Regions from separate parts of the Streptomyces sp. NBC_01515 genome, predicted to be linked through region 2. Evidence: riboswitches for the same ligand, from Rfam matches in the RefSeq annotation. Region 2 holds a riboswitch; the other holds the start of a gene.
The links. A riboswitch is a leader RNA that binds a small molecule or an ion and turns the genes downstream of it on or off. The one in region 2 is predicted to bind cyclic di-AMP.
Positions count from the first base shown of each region.

Region 1 (10,658 bases), 2.7 Mb from region 2:
CAGCCGCTGCCGGATCTGCTGCTCCGCGTACGAGTCGTCCTGCCAGCGTGCCTTGAGGTCGCGGAGCTGCTCGACGCGCTGCCGCGCCTGCGCCTGCTGCCGCTCCAGGTCGGAGATCTCGGCGCGCTGGGAGACGTACTGCCTTATCGGGTACGCCAGCGCCACGATCAGCGAGCACAGCACCAGGGCGAGGAGCGCCGCCCGGCCGGTGAGCCGGGAGCGGCGGGCCTGCCGCTTGGTCTGGGAGCGGTAGACACGGGCCGCCGTCTGCTCGCCGAGCAGCTTGAGCCTGGTCGCGGTGGAGAACCGGTCCCGGTCCTTCACGGCCATGTCCCGCCTCCCCTTCACACGTGCGTACGTCCCCGCACACGGTACGGGACCGGGTGCGGGGACGTACGTACGACTGGCTAAGGATTGACCCGGTGGATCCCCGGGGGTCAGCCCTTGAAGCGCGGGAAGGCGCTGCGGCCCGCGTACTCGGCCGCGTCGTCGAGGATCTCCTCGATGCGGAGCAGCTGGTTGTACTTGGCGACGCGGTCCGAGCGGGCCGGGGCGCCGGTCTTGATCTGGCCGCAGTTCACCGCGACGGCGAGGTCGGCGATGGTGGTGTCCTCGGTCTCGCCGGAGCGGTGGGACATCATGCACTTGAAGCCGTTGCGCTGGGCCATCTCGACGGCGTCCAGGGTCTCGGTCAGCGAGCCGATCTGGTTCACCTTGACGAGCAGGGCGTTGGCCGTGCCCTCCTCGATGCCGCGGGCGAGGCGCTCCGGGTTGGTGACGAAGAGGTCGTCGCCGACGATCTGGACCTTGTCGCCGATGCGGTCGGTGATGACCTTCCAGCCGGCCCAGTCGTCCTCGTACAGCGGGTCCTCGATGGAGACGAGCGGGTAGGCCGCCACGAGCTCCTCGTAGTACTCGGTCATCTCGGCGGCCGAGCGGGACTTGCCCTCGAACTCGTACTTGCCGTCCTTGTAGAACTCGGACGCGGCGACGTCGAGCGCGAGCCCGATCTGCTCGCCGGGGATGTAACCGGCCTGCTTGATGGCCTCGATGATGAGATCGAGCGCGGCGCGGTTGGACTCCAGGTTCGGGGCGAAGCCGCCCTCGTCGCCGAGACCGGTGGACAGGCCCTTGGTCTTCAGCACCTTCTTGAGGGTGTGGTAGACCTCGGCGCCCCAGCGCAGCGCCTCGGAGAAGGACTCCGCGCCGATCGGGGCGATCATGAACTCCTGGATGTCCACGTTGGAGTCGGCGTGCGAGCCGCCGTTCAGGATGTTCATCATCGGAACGGGCAGCAGGTGCGCGTTCGGGCCGCCGAGGTAGCGGAAGAGGGGGAGGTCGCTGGCCTCGGACGCGGCGTGCGCGACGGCGAGGGAGACGCCGAGGATGGCGTTGGCGCCGAGCGAGCCCTTGTTGTCGGTGGCGTCCAGGTCGAACATCGCCTGGTCGATCAGGCGCTGCTCGGTGGCGTCGTAGCCGACGAGCTCCGGACCGATCTGCTCGATGACGGCGAGGACGGCCTTCTCGACACCCTTGCCGCCGTAGCGGTTGGGGTCACCGTCGCGCAGCTCGATGGCCTCGAAGGCACCCGTGGAGGCGCCGGACGGAACGGCGGCACGACCCGTGCTGCCGTCGTCGAGGCCGACCTCGACCTCGACCGTGGGGTTGCCTCGGGAGTCCAGGATTTCCCGGGCTACGACGACGTCGATGGACGGCACGAGCATCTCCTTCTTGGGATCTGACGCGACTACGGCAACACCGCAGCGGCTCTGCGAGACGAGCCTAACCGGCTCGGGGCGATTGGCCATCCGGTCGGCCGCCTGATGGACAGAACCGAGAGTAAATTGTTTCCGAACGGAACAAAAAGTCCCGGCAAGCGGCAGGTATGGGGACGGGGGCGGCAGGCCGGGGACACGAAAAAGCCCCGCCCCGGTGCGTACGGGGGAACACGCACCGGAGCGGGGAGCCCGTGGGGGACGGGGGTGACCCTCACGAGGTCTCCATGATGGGGACCACGGATGTGAGGGCGCTGTGGTTCGGCTACGAGCCCGATATGTCGTTTCGGGCTGTCACTTCAGGTGGAGCTGCTGGCCCGGGAAGATGAAGTCGGCGTCGTCGACGATGTCCTTGTTCAGCTTGAACAGCTGCTGCCAGCCGCCCTTCACCTTGTGCTTCTCGGCGATGGAGCTGAGGCTGTCGCCCTTGACGACCTTGTACTCGCCGTCACCCTTCTTGACCTTCTTGCCGGTCGGGGTGGAGACGGTCTTCTTGGCGGCCGGGCGCTCGGCGGAGCGGGAGGCGGTGGTGTCGCTCGTGGAGCGCTCGGTGGTGCTCTTGGAGGAGCTGGAGCTGTTCGAGCCGCTCGACGAGCTGGAGCTGCCGCCGGAGTAGGAGGCGCCCGAGAGGCCGGTGCCGCAGGTGGGCCAGGCACCCTTGCCCTGGGCGGCGAGAACCTTCTCCGCCACGGCTATCTGCTGGGACTTGGAGGCCTGGTTCGCGGTGGAGGCGTAGGCGGTGCCGCCGTACGCGGCCCACGTCGAGGCGGAGAACTGCAGACCGCCGTAGTAGCCGTTACCGGTGTTGATGGACCAGTTGCCGCCGGACTCGCAGCTGGCGACCGTGTCCCACTCGGACGCGGTGGCGGCGGATGCGCTGCCGGTGGCCATCAGCGGCGCGGCGATCGCGACACCGGTGACGCCGGCGAGCGTGGCGACGCGGGTGGCCTTGGACGGACGGCGGTGCTTGCCCTTGCTGGAAAACAGCATGGAAGATCCCAATCCCCTCACCGACGCCTACGAGGTGAGCTGTCGGGTTCGGGCCGTGTGAGTTGCCCGGCCGTGCTCGTACGTCTCGTACGCGGCACGACTTAACCCCAAGCCGGTTCCGGTCGTCTCTCAACTCCCGGGCCCGGCGCTTACCTTGGGTCCCCCGCTCCTGCCTACGGCGCTTGACGCGACGACTGTTCCCGGAGGCCGCTGGCAGGACTCGGCGTGTGCGGCAACCGGGGCTCGTGGTGACGAGCGGCCTTGACCGTAGACACGGAATCGGCGGAATTCCAAAGACGATCAGGGCTTCTGAGACTCATCCCACACTTTGATCAAACCGGACATTCGACTCGAAGCGTGACGTGAACTCCCGCTGTTCTCTTGCTACTTTTCGTCCGCTTCCGTACCGACGTCCAAGGTCTGACCGGCGGCGATCTGGGTCGGATCGGCGCCTATCACCTTTTTGTTCTCGGCGTAGAGCGCGGTCCATCCGCCGTCGTAGCCAAGGGAGTCGGCGATGGACGCGAGGGAGTCGCCGGCGCGGACGGTGTAGGTCTGCGGCGACACGCTCTCCTCGGCACTGGCGCCGCGATGCTTACCGGCACTCTGCTGAGTGCTCTGCTGATCGCCCTGCTGGTCGTCGGAATCGCTGAGCGCGCCGGTGTCGACGAGGCTCCACTTGCCCACCGCCTGGGCCGGGTTGTCCGATTCGTCGATTTTCGGGGAGGCGGCGACCGAGTCGTTTCCGGTCGAAGGAGTGGTGGACTTGTCGGACTTGCTGGAGTTGTCCGTCGCGGTGGGCGAGGGGCTGTCGGACGACGAGTCGTCGCCGGACGCGTCGGACGAAGTCGAGTCCGTGGTGCCGGAGTCGGACAACCCGGAGGAAGCGGACGAGTCAGACGAACCGGAGTCGGAGCCAGAGTCGGAACCGGAGTCGGAGGAGCCGGTCGGGGTGGCCGACGGGGAGTCACTCGCGAGGCCGGTGTCGACGTCCGTCGAACCCGAGGTGGTGGTGAGACCGGAGAGCAGCGCGCAGGTGGTCCACGCGGAGGTGCCCTTGTCGTCGAGGACCTTCTCGGCGACGGCTATCTGCTGCGAGCGGCTGGCCAGGTCGGCGCTCGGGGCGTAGGCGAGGCCGCCGTACTTCTCCCATTCGTCCTGGGTCATCTGCAGGCCGCCGAAGTAGCCGTTGCCGTCGTTCATGCTCCAGGAGCCGCCGCTCTCGCAGTTGGCCACCTTGTCCCAGGTGGTGCCGTCGGCGGCGTTCGCGGAGGCGGCGGCGAGGAGGGGGATGGCGATGGCGGAGCCGGTCACCCCGGCCGCGACGAGGAGTGCCGGAGCCTGACGGGGGCGACGGTGACGACCGTTCCCGGAGAGCATGCGGAGGCCTTTCGCGTGACAGCGGGGGGACCGCGCGGCGGGTGGTGCGGGGGTACTGCGAGGGGTGATGCGGGGCGCCGCGCTGGTACGTGAACGTACCCACAGTCGATCACTTGTCACAAGTTAATGCCACGGAGATCACGTGAAGATCACAGAGTTGAAGAACTGTCACTTTTGGGTTTAGGGGGCTGGATTGCCGGTTCAGCGGTGCCCCGGACCACCTGTTCAACGGCGTTCCGGGGTGAACTCCACGGGGAGGGTGCGCAGTCCGCGCATGATGAGGCCGCCGCGCCACCGCAAGTCGGCCGGATCTCCGGCGAGTTGCAGGTCGGGGAGGCGGGTCAGGAGGGTGGCGAGCGCGGTCTGACCCTCCAGGCGGGCGAGCGGGGCGCCGAGGCAGTAGTGGATGCCGTGGCCGTAACCGAGGTGTTGATTGTCACGGCGCCCGAGATCGAGGACATCGGGATCGGCGAACCGTTCCGGGTCCCGGTCCGCGGCGGCCAGTACGACCAGCACGGGGTCGCCGGCCGCGATGTCCTGCCCGCCGAGGGTGAGGGGACGGGTGGCGAAGCGCCAGGTGGCGAGCTCCACCGGGCCGTCGTAGCGCAGGAGTTCCTCCACGCCGGTTTCGAGGAGGCCGTGCTCCCCCGCGGCCAGGGACTTCTCCAGGCGGGCACGCTGCTCAGGGTGGGTGAGCAGGGCGTACGTGCCGTTGCCGATGAGGTTGACGGTCGTCTCGAAGCCGGCGAAGAGCAGGATGAAGGCCATCGCCGCGACCTCGTTCTCGGTGAGGTGCTCACCATGGTCGGAGGCGCGGATGAGGCCCGACAGGAGGTCTTCGCCGGGGACGGGAGTGGGAGTGCCGGAGAGGTTCCCGCCGGGGTGCGGTGTGGGGGCGTCGGAGAGGGCTTCGCGCTTGCGGTGGATGAGGTCGGCGAGATAGCTCCGCATCTTCTTGACGGACCGCGCGACTCCGCCGCGCGGCCCGCCGCCGTGCCGGATCATCATGCCCGCCCAGTCCCGGAAGTCGTCCTGGTCCTCACGGGGGACGCCGAGGAGGTCGCAGATGGCGTAGATGGGGAGCGGGAAGGCGAAGTCGTGGATGAGGTCGGCGGAGCCGTCGGCTGCGAACCGGTCGATCAGATCGTTCGTCAACTCCTGCACCCGGGGCGCGAATTCGGCCACCCGCCGGGGTGTGAACGCCTTGCTGACCAGTCGTCGGAGGCGGGTGTGGTCCGGCGGGTCGATGTTCAGCAGATGCGTCATCAACTCGGCCTTGCGCTCACCCGGGATACCCGTCTTGCCCTTCGCGTGCGCCGGTTCGTCATGATGCGCGGGGTTCTTGGAGAGGCGGGGGTCGGCGAGGGCCTGCTTGGCATCGACGTAACGGGTGACCAACCAGGCCTCCACCCCGCTGGGGAGCCGCGTCTTGTGCACGGGGGCGTGCTCGCGGAGCCAGGCGTAGGTGGGGTAGGGGTTGGTGGCGAATTCCCACGTGAAGAGGTCGGGGGTGGGGGTCGCGGGGTTGGGCGGGGTGGAGTGGCTGGGCTGGTTGGTCACTCCTTGACGGTATCCGGGGTGGGGGTGGGGGCGTCCTCGGGTGGTGGGGGCAGCGCGGCGGGGAGGCCGATGGGGTTGGCGGTGGCGGCCCTGCGGTACCAGTCCTGGGCTTCGGCGGACTTGCCCTGCAGTTCCAGCAACTCGGCGATGGACCGCTCCGCGTCGGTGACGCCCCCGTCGAGGGCCTGGCGATACAGCTCCATCGCCTCGTCGAACCGGTCCTCCTCGACCATGCATGCGCCCAGGTTGTGCGCCGCGGTCGCGTCTCCGGCACACGCGGCCTGCTGCAGCAGGAGGATGATCTTTTCCGCGTCGGGCTCTGGCTGCCATGAGAGATAGAGGCCCAACTCGCCTGCGCCACGCGCCTCGCCCCATGCGGCGGCGTGGCGCAGCCAGACGTCCGCCTCTGAGTCGCGCCATCTGCTGAGGAGAACACCGAGGCTTACCGCGACCTCCCGACGGCCGGCGGCCGCGGCCTTGCGGTACCAGCGCAGCGCCTCGTCCTCACGGCCGGTGCCGACCAGCATGTCGCCCAGTTCGTGGGCGGCTACGGCGTTGCCTGCTGCGGCGGCTTTGCGCAACCAGGCTTCGGCTTGGTCGCGGAGGACGGCTCCGAGGGTGGCCGCAGCCCAGGAGCTGCCGGCCTCGGCTGCCTGCTCCAGATATGGCATGGCCAGCTTGATGCCGCCGAAGGTCAGGAAGAACGTGGCCAGTTCCTCGTCCCCTTGGATGCCGTCCACTTCTGCCGCCCGGCGGAGCAGGTCCCGGCGCTCATCGAGTCCGACGCGGCTGGCGAAGGCGATCATCAGGACCGTGTCATCCCCCTTGAGCCGAGGGTGCAACGCGGTACGAGCCGCGTCGAGCACGGCATCGCGGTCGACGGAGGGACCCGGCCCGGACTGGTCCAGCAGCGTCCACCACACCCCGTCCGGTACCGGTTCCAGGTCGCTTCCCGATCTCAGGGCTTCCGCGACGAGAGCCCCGTACGCCCGCCAGGTCCCCGCCTCGTCCCCTTGCACCAGGAGCCCCGACACACCGAAAAGGGGTGTCGTCGCCCAAGCGAAAGCGTCCTCGAACGACTCGCGTTTCTCCGTCCCGTACTGATCCTGGAGCGTTCTCAGCAATTCAAACGGCACCGCTCCCCTGACCCCGCACCGGGCGACGTCCACTGCGGCACGGACCAGCAACTGACCACGTGGGTGCTGCACTTGGGTCCCCACGCGCCGCCACTCGTCGAACAGCAGATGCCCGATCGCGAAGTACGAGGCCGCTCCCTCCCGGCCGCTCCACATGTACGCCGAGTACGCGCGCGGGTCGTCGAGCCCCGCCAGCCGCTCCAGTTCGGCGTCGCTCCACTCGCGAGCCAGCTCCACCGTGCGGGCCGCGGCGATGACCCGCTCGCCCGGGGCCGTCCCGGAGCGGCGCCGGTAGTACTCCTCGGGGCTGATCGTGCCGACCATGACCGCTCCGAGGGAGGTGAATCGTCCCAGGAGCCTCAGGTCGAGACCGCCGCTTCCCAGGTGGTCGGTCACCTCGTCCAGCCAGATGACGTAGTCACCGGGCTTTCCGTCCAACGCGCTCAGCACGGCACGCAGGTCGTCTCCCGGGTCCGGGGCGCAGAGGGTGTGCCCCTCCAGCGACCGCACTCCTTGCCACGCCATGTACGACTTGCCCGCGTACGGCTCTCCGAGGATCAGCACCAGGCCGTTGTGCGCGAGACGGGTACGGAGGTCGTCGTCGCAGTCCCGCCGCACGTACGGCGGCACGTCGGGCAGACCGGGCACGTGCCGCGTCGGCCGTACGCCGAACTCCACGGGGCCTACGTGACCGACGGGGCGCCAGGCGGGCAGGGCGGGGGTGGGGGTGGAGGTAGGGCCGTAGTGGTTGTGCTGGACTGCGGCGACCGTGCCTTTGAAGGTGCTGCCTCGGAAGTCGAGGTGGTCTCGGGAGGGGGATGGTTGTTCGGGCGGGTGTGCGGCCAGGGTGGGATCGAACTCGTTGATGAGTGAGGTGAGTTCGGTGGCCGCCGCCGCTGGGGTGGCCGCGTTCATGAGCACGTCGAGCAGGAAGAGGCGCCAGTGCCGCCTGAGCTCGACGAAGGTCGGAGGGTTCGGTCCCCGTAGTCGTCGGTCGAGACTTTCGAGCCGGCCGAGGTGACGGTCCGTCTCGGTCGACGCATGGCGCCGTAACCACGCCGCGAAGCTGTCGCGGATCGGCGCCCACAAGTCGGTTGACGCCGCCCCCACGATGACCACGTGGGCGCCCGCAATCGCCAGCCGCTCCTGTTCCTCTGTCACGCTCGCCCCATCCCCCGCGCGATCCCCCGTCGCTCGCCGTCAAAGGTACTGATTCACAAGCCCGTTGAGTCAGTCTTCGGCAGCGACTACGCCTTCCGCCTCCCTGATCGCATCCCGATAAGCCCGCCCCGCCGCCCGCAACGCCGCCTCCGGATCCACCCCGGCCGCCTCCGCCCGCACAGCCAGCGCCAGCAGCTCGTACCCGATGCCGGCATCCCCCGTAGGCAGCGGCACCTCAAGTCCCGCCGTCCGCACGCGTGATGCCAGCTTCGACGCGAGGGCGAGGCCGGGCTGGCCCATGGGGATGCCCTCGGTGATGGATGTGCGCTGCTTCTCCTCCGCCTTGGTCCGCAGCCAATGCGCCTTCACCTCCTCGGGAGTTGACGCCGTCTCGTCGCCGAAGACATGGGGGTGACGGTGGATCAGCTTGGTGATGATGCCCGCGGCGACGTCGTCGATGGAGAAGGGGGTGTCGGGGTCCTCCTCGGCGATGCGGGCGTGGAAGACGACCTGGAGGAGGACGTCTCCGAGTTCCTCGCGGAGTTCGTCGCGGTCGCCCTCCTCGATCGCCTCGACGAGTTCGTACGCCTCCTCGATGCCGTACTTCGCCAGGCCCTTGTGGGTCTGCTGGGAGGACCACGGGCACTCGGCGCGGATGCGGTCCATGACCTGGACGAGGTCGAGGAAGCGGGCGCCGGGCAGGTCGTAGGAGGCGGGGAGCAGTTCCAGGTCCGGCATCTGGACGCGGCCCGAGCCTGCCAGGCGGGCCAGGCCGTCGGTCAGGGCGGGTTCGCCCTCGCCCGTGGCCACGACCACCACCGTGGAGCCGTCCGCGCAGGCGGCGACCAGTTCCTCGGCGGCCGGGGACGCCTCGACGACGGTTATGCCCGCCTCGCTCAGATACGGCAGCTGCGGATGCGCGCCGTCCGCGCACAGCACCCGGTCGGCGTCGCGCAGCGCCTGCCAGGCGGGCCAGGACAGCAGGCCGGGGGCGACGCGGTGGCTGGTGGTGAGCAGGACGATGCGGCCGGGGTGGGCGCCCTCGGGGGTGGGGCCGGTCGCGTCGGAACTGGGGCTGGTTGCGTTCACCCACCGAACGTAACCCACGCCGCCGACAGCCCCGGAGTTATCCACAGGCCGACGGGCACCGGGCGCCGGGCTCCGCTGTTGTCCACAGGCCGGCCTCCGACCCGCCAGCCTCCCGACCTGACCTGCCTGCCTGCCTGCCCGCCTGCCCGCCTGCCGACCAGTCAAGCCGCCGCCGTACCGTTACGCCGACTGCTGCGTCTGCGTCGCGGTGACTTCCCGCACCCACGGCGTCTTCGCGTCCACCCGGCTGCTCTTGGCCACGTCCCACGTGCCGTAGCGCGGGTTGAGGTCGACGTGGAGTTCCTTGGAGGCGGTGGAGAGGGCCTTCCAGAAGGCGGGCTGGGTGGTGTCGGTGCCGAGTTTCGCGGCGAGTTTGCGTCCCTCCACCTGGAGGCGGAGGTTCTCGTCGAGGCGCTGCGGGGGGACGCCGTACTGGGCGAGCCAGGTCGCCTCCAGGGCCTTGGCGCCGCCCGCCTGCTGGGCCAGGGCGGTCCGCATGTCCTGGATGTCCTTGCGGGTGACGGTGACCCCGGCGTCCTGGGCGGCGCGGTGGACTACCTGGTCGAAGACCATGCCGTAGAGCGTCTCGCGGGTGAGGCCGCCGGTGGTGGCGATGGCGCGCTCGTACTGTGCCTCGTTCTGTACGGCCGACCGCTGGGCCGTGCGCACCTCGTTGACCCGGCTCTGCAGCTGCGCGACGGTGATGCGCTGGCCGCCCACGACGGCCGCGGCGCCCGGATGCGCCTCGTTTCCGCAGGCGGTCAGGGCGGGGGCCGCGGCGGCGATCACGGCGGTGAGGACGAGCGCGGTGCGACGGCGGCGGTGCAAGTGAGCCTCCCGTTGGAGATTGTGCGACGGTGCACAAAGTCTTGCGGTGATCGATGTTAGGCAGTGGGTCGCCCGGGGCCAACCCATTCGACCAACGATTCACCAGGACTTCGGGCACCGGCACGCACGCGTGGGCTCCGCAAGCTCCGTCACGCCCGCCCTTGAAGGGGCTCGCGCTCAGCCGGTGATGGCGACCGGCGCGTCCCACGCGTCGCGGTCCACGGTGATCGTGTAACCGCCGCGGGTCTCCTTGCTGTTGACCAGGTACTGGTGGGCGCGGCTGTGGTTGGTGAACTGGGTGGAGCCCCAGGGCCAGTCCGAGGTCGTGGTGTACGTCTTGTCCCACAGCGCGTACCAGAGGTTGCCCGGCAGGTCCGTCTTGTTGGTCGCCGTCGCGATCGCCTTGGCGCTGGAGCTGCTGAAGCCGTAGTAGCCGGTGCGGTAGATCTTGGCGTGCAGTTCCTTGTCGAAGGCGCGGACGTACGTCAGTACGGCGTTGTTGCAGGCCGTGTTCGTGATGTCGTACGACTCCATGTCCAGGTAGACCGGGCTGCCGGCCTTGAAGCCGAGCGCCTTCGCCTTGGTCACCGCGTCGTCCGCCTCGGACTTGCCGACGGACGCGGCCGTGGAGGCGCTGATCTTCACCGAGCCGCCGGAGCCGCAGGACGGCTGCGAGCCTACGTAGAGCGGGATGAACTTCCAGCCGACCGTGCTGAGGGACTTGACCCAGGACGCGGTG
Region 1 covers NZ_CP109416.1:4,949,398-4,960,055, forward strand. Annotated here, with positions in the region: gene OG407_RS21995 (septum formation initiator family protein) at 1-330, opposite strand, end outside; gene eno (phosphopyruvate hydratase) at 438-1,724, opposite strand; gene OG407_RS22005 (transglycosylase family protein) at 2,070-2,765, opposite strand; cyclic di-AMP (ydaO/yuaA leader) riboswitch at 2,775-2,956, opposite strand; gene OG407_RS22010 (transglycosylase family protein) at 3,150-4,145, opposite strand; gene OG407_RS22015 (cytochrome P450) at 4,371-5,705, opposite strand; gene OG407_RS22020 (tetratricopeptide repeat protein) at 5,702-8,002, opposite strand; gene OG407_RS22025 (nucleoside triphosphate pyrophosphohydrolase) at 8,072-9,091, opposite strand; gene OG407_RS22030 (SurA N-terminal domain-containing protein) at 9,272-9,919, opposite strand; gene OG407_RS22035 (glycoside hydrolase domain-containing protein) at 10,097-10,658, opposite strand, start outside.
Region 1: it holds a riboswitch for cyclic di-AMP, as region 2 does, so the genes downstream of both, OG407_RS22005 (transglycosylase family protein) here and OG407_RS10020 (C40 family peptidase) in region 2, are expected to answer to the same signal.

Region 2 (10,658 bases):
GCGCTCTCCAGCGACCCGCGTGAACAGTCCCGCCTCCTCAACCGAGCCGCCGGTGACGCCTGGCAGTCCGGGGAGGGGGATCGAGCGCGAAGACTCGCTGCCGCGACGGACAGCGATGCGTTGAACGGGGTGTTCGCGTTGCGGGCCGGTAACGCGGCCGAGGCGTTTGACGCTTTGTTGGTGGCGGTGGTGCGGGCGGGGACCAGTGTGGCGGATGGAGTGAGTTGTGGGGGAGGGGCTAAGGCGGATACGGCTTGGGGTATGGCGGGTCGGGCGGGCGCGGCGCTTGCGGAGGTGGCCCGAAGGGAGGCGGGGCTTGCGGAGACGGCGCTTGCTGAAGCGGCACGCCGGGAGGCGGCACGCGCCGACGGGGCGGTTGCGGAGGCGGCGCGTTCGGGTGCGGTGCCTGCGGGAGGGGCACGTACGGGAGTGGCGTCTGCCGACGGACCACGTACGGACGTAGCCCCTACGGAGGGTGCACGGGCGGCGTCGGCGTCGGCGCCTGAGTTTGCGGGCGCGGGCGCGGCGAAGTCCGTCGACTCCCTTACCGGTGCGCCTTCAGAGGCCGGAGCATCCCGAACGCCTCCCGCACTCCGGACCACCACAGGCCCCGGAACCATCGCCATGCCTCGAACGACCGTCGCGTCCCCAACAACCGCCGTACCCCCGACTCCCGCCGCATCCAGAACCACCCCCACCCCCCGAACTCCCGCCCCCGACCACGTAGTTCACCTCCTCGCCCGAGCCACCGAAGCCGCCGTCTATACCGGGGACCTGAGACGGTGCAGGGAGGCGGCGGCCGTCGCCTCCCGGGTCGGGATCGTGCCGCACGGGACGCTCGGGGGACTGGCCGCTGCCTTTGAGGGGCGGTACGAGGACGCGCGCGATCTGCTCAAGGCTGCCGCCGGGCGGTGTGGGCCCGGAGGGGACCCCACCCTCCTCATCCATGCCGGGATCGCCGCGTTGATGCTCGGTGATCACACCCGTGCCACCACCGCCACCGTGCGGGCGGCGGCCTCGGCGCGGGCGCGAGGTGCGAACGTGGTCGTCGCGCAGGCGATGGAATTTCGGGCTTACGCCGAGTTCTGGACCGGGCATCCGAAGGCCGCCGAGACGGCCACGGCCGATGCCCTGTGGCAGGCCCACGCCACCGGGCAGGACAACGGGGCCTGTCATCTGCAGGCCGCGCTCGCCATGTTCGCGGCGCTCACCGGGGACGCCGATGTCTGCCGGGAACGTGCCGCCGCCGCTCGTTCGTACGCCCTCGGCCGGGGGTTGGGGCTGCCCGCCGCTCTCGCCCAGTGGGCGCTCGCCTATCTCGACCTGAGCAGTGGCCGGTTCGCCGCCGCCGCGGCCCGGCTGCGTGCGCTCGCCGGGTTCGGGCCGGGGCACGGGCACCGGGCGATCCGGCACCTGGCCACCCCGCACTACGTCGAGGCCGCCGTCCGCAGCGGCGACACCCGTATCGCCCGTGCCGCACACGCCGACTACGACCGCTGGGCACGTGCCGTACGCAGCCCCGACGACCTTGCCCTGAGCGCCCGTTGCCGGGCTCTGCTCGCGCCCGGTGACGAAGCCGTCGAGCACTACCGCATCGCCCTCGACCTGCACGCGCGCGGCACCCGTGACTTCGAACGGGCCCGTACCGAGCTGCTGTTCGGCGGTGCGCTGCGTCGACTGCGTCGGCGTACCGAGGCCCGCGACCGGCTGCACACCTCGCTGGAGGCCTTCGAGTCCTTCGGCGCCCCGCACTGCGCCGCCCAGGCACGCGCCGAACTCCGCGCTCTGGGTACCCCGGTGGCCGCGACCGCCCTCCCCACACCGGGTGCGCTCGACCCGACCACCCGCCTGACCGCTCAGCAACTCATGGTCGCCCGCATGGCAGCCGACGGCGCCACCAACCGCGAGATCGCCGTCCGCCTCGCCCTCAGCCCGCGCACGATCGACCACCATCTGCGCGGCGTCTTCAGCCGGTTGGGCATCCGGTCGCGTATCGAACTGGTACGGCTGCTGGCGGAAGGAGAGGCCTCGTAGGCCGGACCCGGACCGCGTCGGACCGAGGTGGCGCCGTTTCCGCCGAGGCCGGGCCTTTGAGCCGGGCCGCGTGAGAGACGCGACGGGCGAGGCGGTGCTAGGCGGTGGGAGTCTGCCGAGCATGGGCCTTTGGGCCGCGCGGCCTGCGATTCGGGGCGCGGTCTCTCCTGAACCGGCCAAGCCACGCTGCGCAGCCGGGCGGGGTCTCCTCAACCGAGGTGTGCCCGACGCCAGTTGGTGGTGCTCACCGATGGTGTCTGCCAGGGGGCACGGTCCCCGACCCGCTCCCCGCATCGCTGCCGCCCCGAAGCCGAAGGGCATGCCCCCCGCCCGGCGGACCGACCGACCCTCCGGCTGTCCGCCGAACCGGACGGCCCCTAAACCGCGCCCCCACTCCAAGCAGCCGGAGCCTCCCGCCCCCCGAACCCCTCCGCATCCCACACCCCGTCGAGCCGCCCCGCCACCCAACTCGGCGCCGCAGCACGGAAGTCCGCCGGTGCCAGCGCCCCCGCCCCTTCGGGCAACGCTCCGAGCAGCGGTGCCCCCGCCACCTCCGGCAGGTCGGCCACATTGCAACGCGACGCCAGATCAGGTGAGTTGGGCCAGCTGCCGATCACCAAGCCCAGCAGATCAAGCCCCTGGGAACGGAGTTCACGGGCCGTCAGTTCCGTCGTGTTCAGGGTCCCGAGGCCCGCCGACGTCACCACCAGGACCGGGGCACCGAGCAGTCGCGCCGCGTCCGCCAGCGTGCCGCCCTCGTCGTCGAACCGTACGAGCAGCCCGCCCGCGCCCTCGACCAGCACCAGGTCGTGCTCGGTGGCCAACTTCTGGGCGGCTTCGGCGATTTCGTGCGGGCGTACCGGTGCCAGAGCGGCCCGGCGTGCGGCCGTGCCGGGGGCCAACGGCTCGGGGTACCGGGCGAGTTCGGTCGCCGTGACCGCGCCCGCGAGCCTGGCCACCTCGTCGGCGTCCCCGCGCTCGTCCGGCCGTAGACCCGTCTGGGCGGCCTTCAGGACGGCTACCGTGCGGCCGGCCGCGAGCGCCGCCGCTGCTACCGCGGCCGTGGTGATCGTCTTGCCGACCTCCGTGCCCGTGCCCGTGATCACCAGTACCGGCATGTCATCCCTCTCGTGCGGCCGCGCACACCGCGCGGGTGATCCGAGCCAGGTCGGCGTCGCCCGTGACGTACGGCGGCATCGTGTAGACGAGGTCGCGGAACGGCCGTAGCCACACGCCCTCGCGTACGGCCGCGTCCGTGGCGGCCTTCATGTCCACATCGTGGTCGAGCTGGACCACGCCGATGGCGCCGAGGACGCGGACGTCCCGGACGCCGGGGAGCTGGGCCGCCGGGGCCAGGCCCTCTCGCAGGCCCGTCTCGATGCGCTTGACCTCCGTCAACCAGTCCTGGTTCAGGAGGAGTTCGAGCGAGGCGCAGGCCACGGCCGCCGCCAGCGGGTTGCCCATGAAGGTCGGGCCGTGGGCGAGGACCGGAACCTCGCCCCGCGAGATGCCCTCGGCCACGCGTGACGTGCACAGCGTCGCCGCCATCGTCATGTAGCCGCCGGTCAGCGCCTTGCCCACGCACATCACGTCCGGCGTCACCGCCGCGTGCTCCGCCGCGAACAGCGCGCCCGTGCGGCCGAAACCCGTGGCGATCTCGTCGAACACCAGCAGCACGTCGTGCGCGTCGCACGCCTCGCGCAGCACCCGCAGATACGCGGGGGAGTGGAACCGCATCCCGCCCGCGCCCTGTACCACCGGCTCCACGATCACCGCGGCCAGTTCATGTGCGTGCCGCTCGATCGCCGAGCGCAGCTGGTCGGCGTACGACTCCTCGTACTCGGCGGGAGGCGCGTCCACGAACACCTGCTGGGGCAGCACTCCCGACCACAACTCGTGCATCCCGCCCTCGGGGTCGCACACCGACATCGGCTGCCAGGTGTCGCCGTGGTAGCCGCCGCGCCAGGTCAGCAGGCGCTGTTTCGCGGGGCGGCCGAGCGAGCGCCAGTACTGGAGACACATCTTCACCGCGACCTCGACCGACACCGAGCCCGAGTCGGCGAGGAAGACGTGTTCCAGGCCGTCGGGTGACATGTCGACAAGGAGCTTCGCCAGGCGTACGGCGGGCTCGTGGGTGAGCCCGCCGAACATGACGTGGCTCATCCGGCCGAGCTGCTCCTGCGCGGCCGCGTTGAGCACGGGGTGGTTGTAGCCGTGGATCGCCGACCACCAGGACGACATCCCGTCGACCAACTCGCCCCCGCCGCCCGCCAGTCGGAGCCGCACCCCGCTCGCCGACTCCACGACGAGCGGGTCGACACGGCCGGGCATCGGACCGTACGGATGCCAGACGTGCCGCCGGTCCAGTTCCAGCAGCTCCGGGACGGGCAGGTGGCCGATCGGGTCAGGCATTGGGCGCGATGTCCGTTCCGGCACCTCGACGGCGTACGGAGACCAGGTCCCGGCGGACCTCGTCGACCTGCGGCGCGGCAGCCGACGTAGACGTGGAAGCGGGAGCGGAACCGCAGACTCCGGCGCCCTCGTGCCCACCGCAGCCCCCACCGCACCCGGCGTCCTCGTGTGATCCGCAGCCGCCCGCCGTCGCCCGGTGCTCCGGCAGCGTCACCTCGCCCGCGCCCTCCACCTCGAAGCCCGCGTCCGCGATCATCTCCAGGTCGGCGTGGCCGGCCTGGCCCTCGCTGGTGAGGTAGTCGCCGAGGAAGATCGAGTTGGCGAGGTTCAGGGCGAGGGGCTGCATCGTGCGCAGGTGGACCTCGCGGCCGCCCGCGATACGGACCTCGACGTCCGGGCAGACGAAGCGGACCATCGCGAGGATGCGCAGACAGCGCTGCGGGGTGAGGTGCCACTCGGCGGCGAGCGGGGTGCCCTCCATCGGGATCAGGAAGTTGACCGGCACCGAGTCAGGGTCCAGCTCGCGCAGGGAGAAGACGACGTCGATCAGGTCCTCGTCGCTCTCGCCCATGCCGGCGATCAGGCCGGAGCAGGCGGACAGGCCGGCCGCGTGCGCCTTCTGCACGGTGTCGACCCGGTCGGCGTACGTGTGGGTGGTGGTGATGTCGCCGTACGTCGACTCGGACGTGTTGAGGTTGTGGTTGTAGGCGTCGGCGCCGGCCTCGCGCAGCCGGTCCGCCTGGCCGTCGGAGAGCAGGCCGAGGCAGGCGCACACCTCGACGCCCTCGTTCTGGTCCTTGATCGCCTTGATGGTGCCGGCGACCCGGTCCACGTCCCGGTCGGTCGGGCCCCGGCCGGAGGCGACCAGGCAGACGCGCTTGGCGCCTCCCGCCACACCGGCCGCCGCGGCCTTCGAGGCGGCGTCGGGTTTCAGCCACGTGTACTTCAGGATCTCGGCCTTGGAGCCGAGCCGCTGCGAGCAGTACGAGCAGTCCTCGGGGCACAGGCCGGACTTCAGGTTGACGAGGTAGTTGAGCTTCACCCGTCGGCCGAACCAGTGCCGGCGCACCTTTCCGGCCGCGGCCACGACATCCAGCAGGTCGTCGTCCGAGGTGGAGAGGACGGCGAGAGCTTCCGCGCGGGTCGGCAGCTCGCGCCGAAGCCCCTTGTCCACGAGCGTGTTCAGCAGGTCCATGAGATCCGATCCTGTCCTACGGGACCGCTTGCGGCCAAGGAGAGAATGCACAAGACATGGGGCTGGGCGTGTGGGTATCACCACACCATGGGTGGCTCGTCGTCCGATTAGTGTCTGTGCATTGCCTACAAAAGCCCGGAGGAACCATGGCGTTCGGCTGGATCGACGAGCAGGCGGAGCAGCGCCGTCGCGCCGGGCTCGTACGGACCCTGCGGCCCCGGCCCGCCGACTCGCCGCTCCTCGATCTCGCGAGCAACGACTACCTGGGTCTGGCCCATCACCCCGAGGTCGTCGAGGGGGCCGCCGACGCGGCGCGGACCTGGGGCGGGGGGTCGACCGGGTCGCGGCTCGTCACCGGTACGACCGAGCTGCATGCCCAACTGGAGCGCGAGCTGGCCGAGTTCACCGGGTTCGAGGCCGCCCTCGTCTTCTCCTCCGGCTACGCGGCCAACCTCGCCGCGGTCACCACACTCGCCCCGCACGGCTCGCTGATCGTCTCCGACGCGGGCAACCACGCCTCGCTCATCGACGGCTGCCGACTGGCCCGGGGCGCGACCCAGGTCGTAGGGCATGCCGATCCGGACGGGGTGCGCAAGGCGCTGCGGACGCACGACGGGCAGGCTGTCGTCGTGTCCGACTCGGTGTTCTCCGTGGACGGGGACGCGGCGCCGGTGGGGGCGCTCGCCGAGGCGTGCCGGGAGTTCGGGGCCGGGCTGCTGCTCGACGACGCGCACGGGCTCGGGGTGCTGGGCGAGGGCGGGCGCGGGGCGCCGTACGCGGCGGGGCTCGCGGGCAGCGAGGACGTGGTCGTGACGGTGACCCTGTCCAAGTCGCTGGGCAGTCAGGGCGGGGCCGTGCTCGGGCCGGCGCGGGTCATCGACCATCTGGTCAACGCGGCGCGGACGTTCATCTTCGACACGGGGCTCGCGCCCGCCGCCGCGGGTGCGGCGCTGGCGGCGCTCACCCTGCTGCGGCGCGAACCCGAGCGGGCCGCCCGGGCCCGCGCCGTGGCGAGTGAGCTGCACGCGCGGCTGACCGCGGCGGGTCTGGAAGCGGTACGTCCGGACGCCGCCGTGGTCTCGGTGCGTGCGCCGTCCCCGGAGGCGGCCGTGCAATGGGCGGCCGACTGCCGTACGGCAGGGCTGGCCGTGGGCTGCTTCCGTCCTCCTTCCGTGCCCGACGGCATCTCACGGCTCAGGCTGACCGCCCGAGCGGACCTCTCCGGGGCCGAGATCGAACGCGCTGTACGTGTGATCGGCGAGACGCGACCATGAGTCGGCGTGACACGGTCGTGCGTCGCTGACGGTCGGACAGATCAGTGGAACGTGGCGAGGAAGCCCGTCCAGCTCTCGGGGGAGAAGAGCAGGGCGGGTCCTTGCGGGTCCTTCGAGTCGCGTACGGCGAGCAGCCCCGCGCGGGGGCCTGAGCGCGGACGAGCCGCCTCGACGCAGTTGTTCGCTCCCGTGCTGTGGCTGCTGCGCAGCCACAGCACACCGGACAGTTCAGAACTGGAAGGTACGTTCCGAGGCAGTGCAGACATGGTGCCTCCTTACGCGCCGTCACCTATCCCGGCGATGTAATCCGACGAATCATCGGGCGAAAGGGCGTGGAACTGAAGGGTGCTGAAGGCCTCGCTGTAGGCCTCTAGGTCTTCTTTCCGTTCGAGGTAGAGGCTACTCGTCAAGTGGTCTAGAACAACCACGTCCAGATCAGAAGTGCTCGGAAAGGAGAAGATAACGAAAGGTCCGGTGATACCGATGTGTGCTCCTGCGGCGAACGGCAGTACCTGAAGCCTCACTTGGGGCAGCCTGGCCGCCTCCACGAGCCGGTCCAGCTGACGTGCCATCACGCCCGGCCCGCCGACCTCGCGCCGCAGCACCGCCTCGTCGAGGACCACGCTCAGCTCCAGCGGCGGATCCGCGCGCAGCACGTCCTGCCGGGCCAGCCGCACCTGTACCAGCGCGTCGAGCCGCTCGGGGCCGTCGTTGTCCGGGCCCCCTACGGCGGCCCGGGTCACCGCCCGGGCGTACTCGGGGGTCTGCAGCAGACCGGGGACCACCGAGGTCTCCAGGGTGCGGAGCGTGCTGGCCTGTGACTCCAGGCTGATGAAGTCCCGGTAGGCGGGCGGCAGTACACCGCGATAGGCGTGCCACCAGTGGTGCCGGCCGCCGCCGTCGTCGGAGCCGGCCAACACGAGGAGCATGTCCCGAAGTTGTGGGTCGCCGACCTGGTAGACGTCGAGGAGTAACCGGACGTCGGGCGGTTTCACGCCACTCGCGCCGGTCTCGATGCGGCTCACCTTCGACTGGTGCCAGCCGACCAACCGGGCCGCCTCACCGCTGGTGAGCCCCGCCTCCGCACGCAACGCGCGCAGTTCCGCGCCCAGTTTCCGGCGGCGCACCGCGGGACCGTACTGCATGGGTTTCTCCTTACTCCTTCCGAGCCGCCCAAATACGGTCTGGGGTCGCAGAGTTCACCGCTTCGAGCGACAGATATATGCATATCTTGGTGGATCGCCACCGTTACCGACGCGGTAATGGCAGTCTGGCGAAGAAGCACCAGTCCGGGACCGTACTCGAACCATCCGCTCCGTGTCGGACACCGGTCCCGCGGGAAAGGGACGACCGCGCCATGGCAGACCATCTGGAAGCATCCGTCACTCTGCCGAGCGATCCCGCCTCGGTCTCCACCGCCCGCACCTATGTCGTCGGGACCCTGGTGGAATGGGGACTTCCGGCGGACACGGAGGTCGCCGACACCATCCGCCTCATCGTCTCCGAACTCGCCACCAACGCCGTACAGCACACCTTCGGGCAGTCACCCACCTTCACGGTGGACATGGAGCTGGAGCGTGACGAACGGCTGCGCATCGGGGTCACCGACAGCCATCCCCGGTTCCCGAAACGCCTGCCGGCCGCCGTCCAGCAGGACAACGGCCGGGGCATGGTGATCATCCGCTGGCTGACCGCCGAGTGCGGCGGCAAACTCAAGGTCCGGCCCACCCTGGAGGGCGGCAAGACCGTCTCCATCGAGGTGCCCTGGACGGTACCGGCCCGGCCGGTGACCGCGGCGGGCCAGCAGGAGCCGTAGAGGACCGTGCCGAACGCCTCTGGACACCCGTGGGGGTGGCGGTCCGTCAGGAGACCGCCACCCCCACGGGAGTTCTCAGCGCAGGTCAGCTGACCCGGCCGTACCAGACGCTCTTGGTCCAGATCTTCTGCAGCCTCACCACGTCCCCGGTCTTCGGGGCGTGCCAGATCTTTCCCTTGCCGGCGTAGATGCCGACGTGGTAGACGCTGGAGCCCGAGTGGAAGAAGACGAGGTCCCCGGCCTTGCGGCTCTTGGCCGAGATGTGGTGGGACTTGTTGTACTGCTGGGCCGCCGTACGGGGCAGTTTCTTGCCTGCCTTCTTGTACGAGTACAGCGTGAGCCCGGAGCAGTCGAAGCGGCCCGGTCCGGTGGCCCCGTACCTGTACGGGGCGCCCTTCTTGGACGCCGCGACCTGGAGTGCCTTCGTCGCGGGTGTCGCGGCCGCGGCGTCGGATGCGACGCCCGGTATCACGACGGAGCCGCCCACGGCGGCGATGGCGAAGGCCGAGGCCGTACCGGCCCTGACCATCAGCGACGGGACACGATTGAGCGCAGTCATGCGCAACCCTTCGTCAGCCGCCTGTGAAAGATGACCTGTCGGATTCGGGCTGACAAAGTTGCCCGGCCGCTGACGCGGCTTCACCCCAAGGGCTGCTCGACCCGGTCATGGCGTGACCGTCCCGGCGACCCGTCGTGCTTGGGTCCTCCACTCCTGCCGATGCACTCCTGTCGACCTGTCATCCGGGTGGCGGCAGGACTCGGCGTCCGCCCGGATCGCCCCGCCGCTGCGGCGGGGTCTTGTCGTCAGACAGGGATCTTCACCTATGAATGTCCGAAAAGCCCAACGGAACCGGGGATTTGTGGGGTTACTCACCACTCACCCGTTCGGGTGGACAGCCCCGTGTTCGAAGGGGTGTCGAGGGGTGCCAGGCCCTCGGACCAGCATCGGAACACTTCATGCGGCCCTCGGGCTACGCGTGTTGCGCAACCCGGACGGCCGTATGGACGGAGCGGCGACTACTCCGATCGGGGGTACGCCGTTCGGCTCGTTTCGCCCCCGGCCGGGACGGCTCAGGGTCCGTCAACTGTCGGAGGGCGCGGGGATGGTGACGCGAGCCGTGCGGCGCTCCCCGTCCAGCACGCGCAGCGCCCGCGCGAGTGTGGGGGCGTGCAGCTCGGTCTCGCCCCGCTGGTGCATCAGCGCCAGCGCGTCCCGCAGCTCGGCGGCCTTGGCCACGAGCGCCTGGGCGGCCCTCAGCCCACGGTACGTGTCACCGTCGTGCGCCGGGTTGATACGGCCGAGCAGGTCGGCCACATCCAGGTAACGGTCGATCAACTCGCCCTCGGCGCGCGTCAGCGCGGGCAGCGGAGGCAGTTCCGGCGGCAGCATCGTCGGCTCACTCCCCGCCCGGCTCGGTGAGCGAGGTCTTGCGGGTCGACACGATCCGGTCCACCAACCCGTATTCCAGGGCCTGTTGGGCATCCATGATCCGGTCCCGCTCGATGTCCGCGCTCACCTGCGCCACCGTCCGGCCCGTGTGCAGGGCGAGCAGTTCCTCCAGTTGGACCCGCGTGCGCGCCAACTCCTCGGCCTGGATGGCGAGATCACTCGCCTGACCCTGAATCGGCTCGGGGAACGAGGGCTGGTGGATCACCACCCGCGCCCCCGGCAGCGCCGACCGCTTGCCCGGCGTGCCCGCCGCCAGCAGCACGGCCGCGGAGGTGCCGGCCTGGCCGAGGCAGACCGTCTCCACGTCACACGTGACGAACCGCAACGTGTCGTAGATCGCCGACATCGCGGTGAAGGATCCGCCGGGCGAGTTGATGTACAGCGAGATGTCCCGGTCCGGTGCCTGGTATTCGAGGTGCATGAACTGGGCCATCACGTCGTTCGCCGAGATGTCGTCGATCGGCGTCCCGAGGAACA
Region 2 covers NZ_CP109416.1:2,269,509-2,280,166, reverse strand. Annotated here, with positions in the region: gene OG407_RS10060 (LuxR C-terminal-related transcriptional regulator) at 1-2,034, shown strand, start outside; gene bioD (dethiobiotin synthase) at 2,412-3,152, opposite strand; gene OG407_RS10050 (adenosylmethionine--8-amino-7-oxononanoate transaminase) at 3,154-4,446, opposite strand; gene bioB (biotin synthase BioB) at 4,439-5,641, opposite strand; gene OG407_RS10040 (8-amino-7-oxononanoate synthase) at 5,788-6,915, shown strand; gene OG407_RS10035 (DUF397 domain-containing protein) at 6,957-7,181, opposite strand; gene OG407_RS10030 (helix-turn-helix domain-containing protein) at 7,191-8,060, opposite strand; gene OG407_RS10025 (ATP-binding protein) at 8,273-8,731, shown strand; gene OG407_RS10020 (C40 family peptidase) at 8,817-9,290, opposite strand; cyclic di-AMP (ydaO/yuaA leader) riboswitch at 9,294-9,505, opposite strand; gene OG407_RS10015 (hypothetical protein) at 9,813-10,121, opposite strand; gene OG407_RS10010 (ATP-dependent Clp protease proteolytic subunit) at 10,129-10,658, opposite strand, start outside.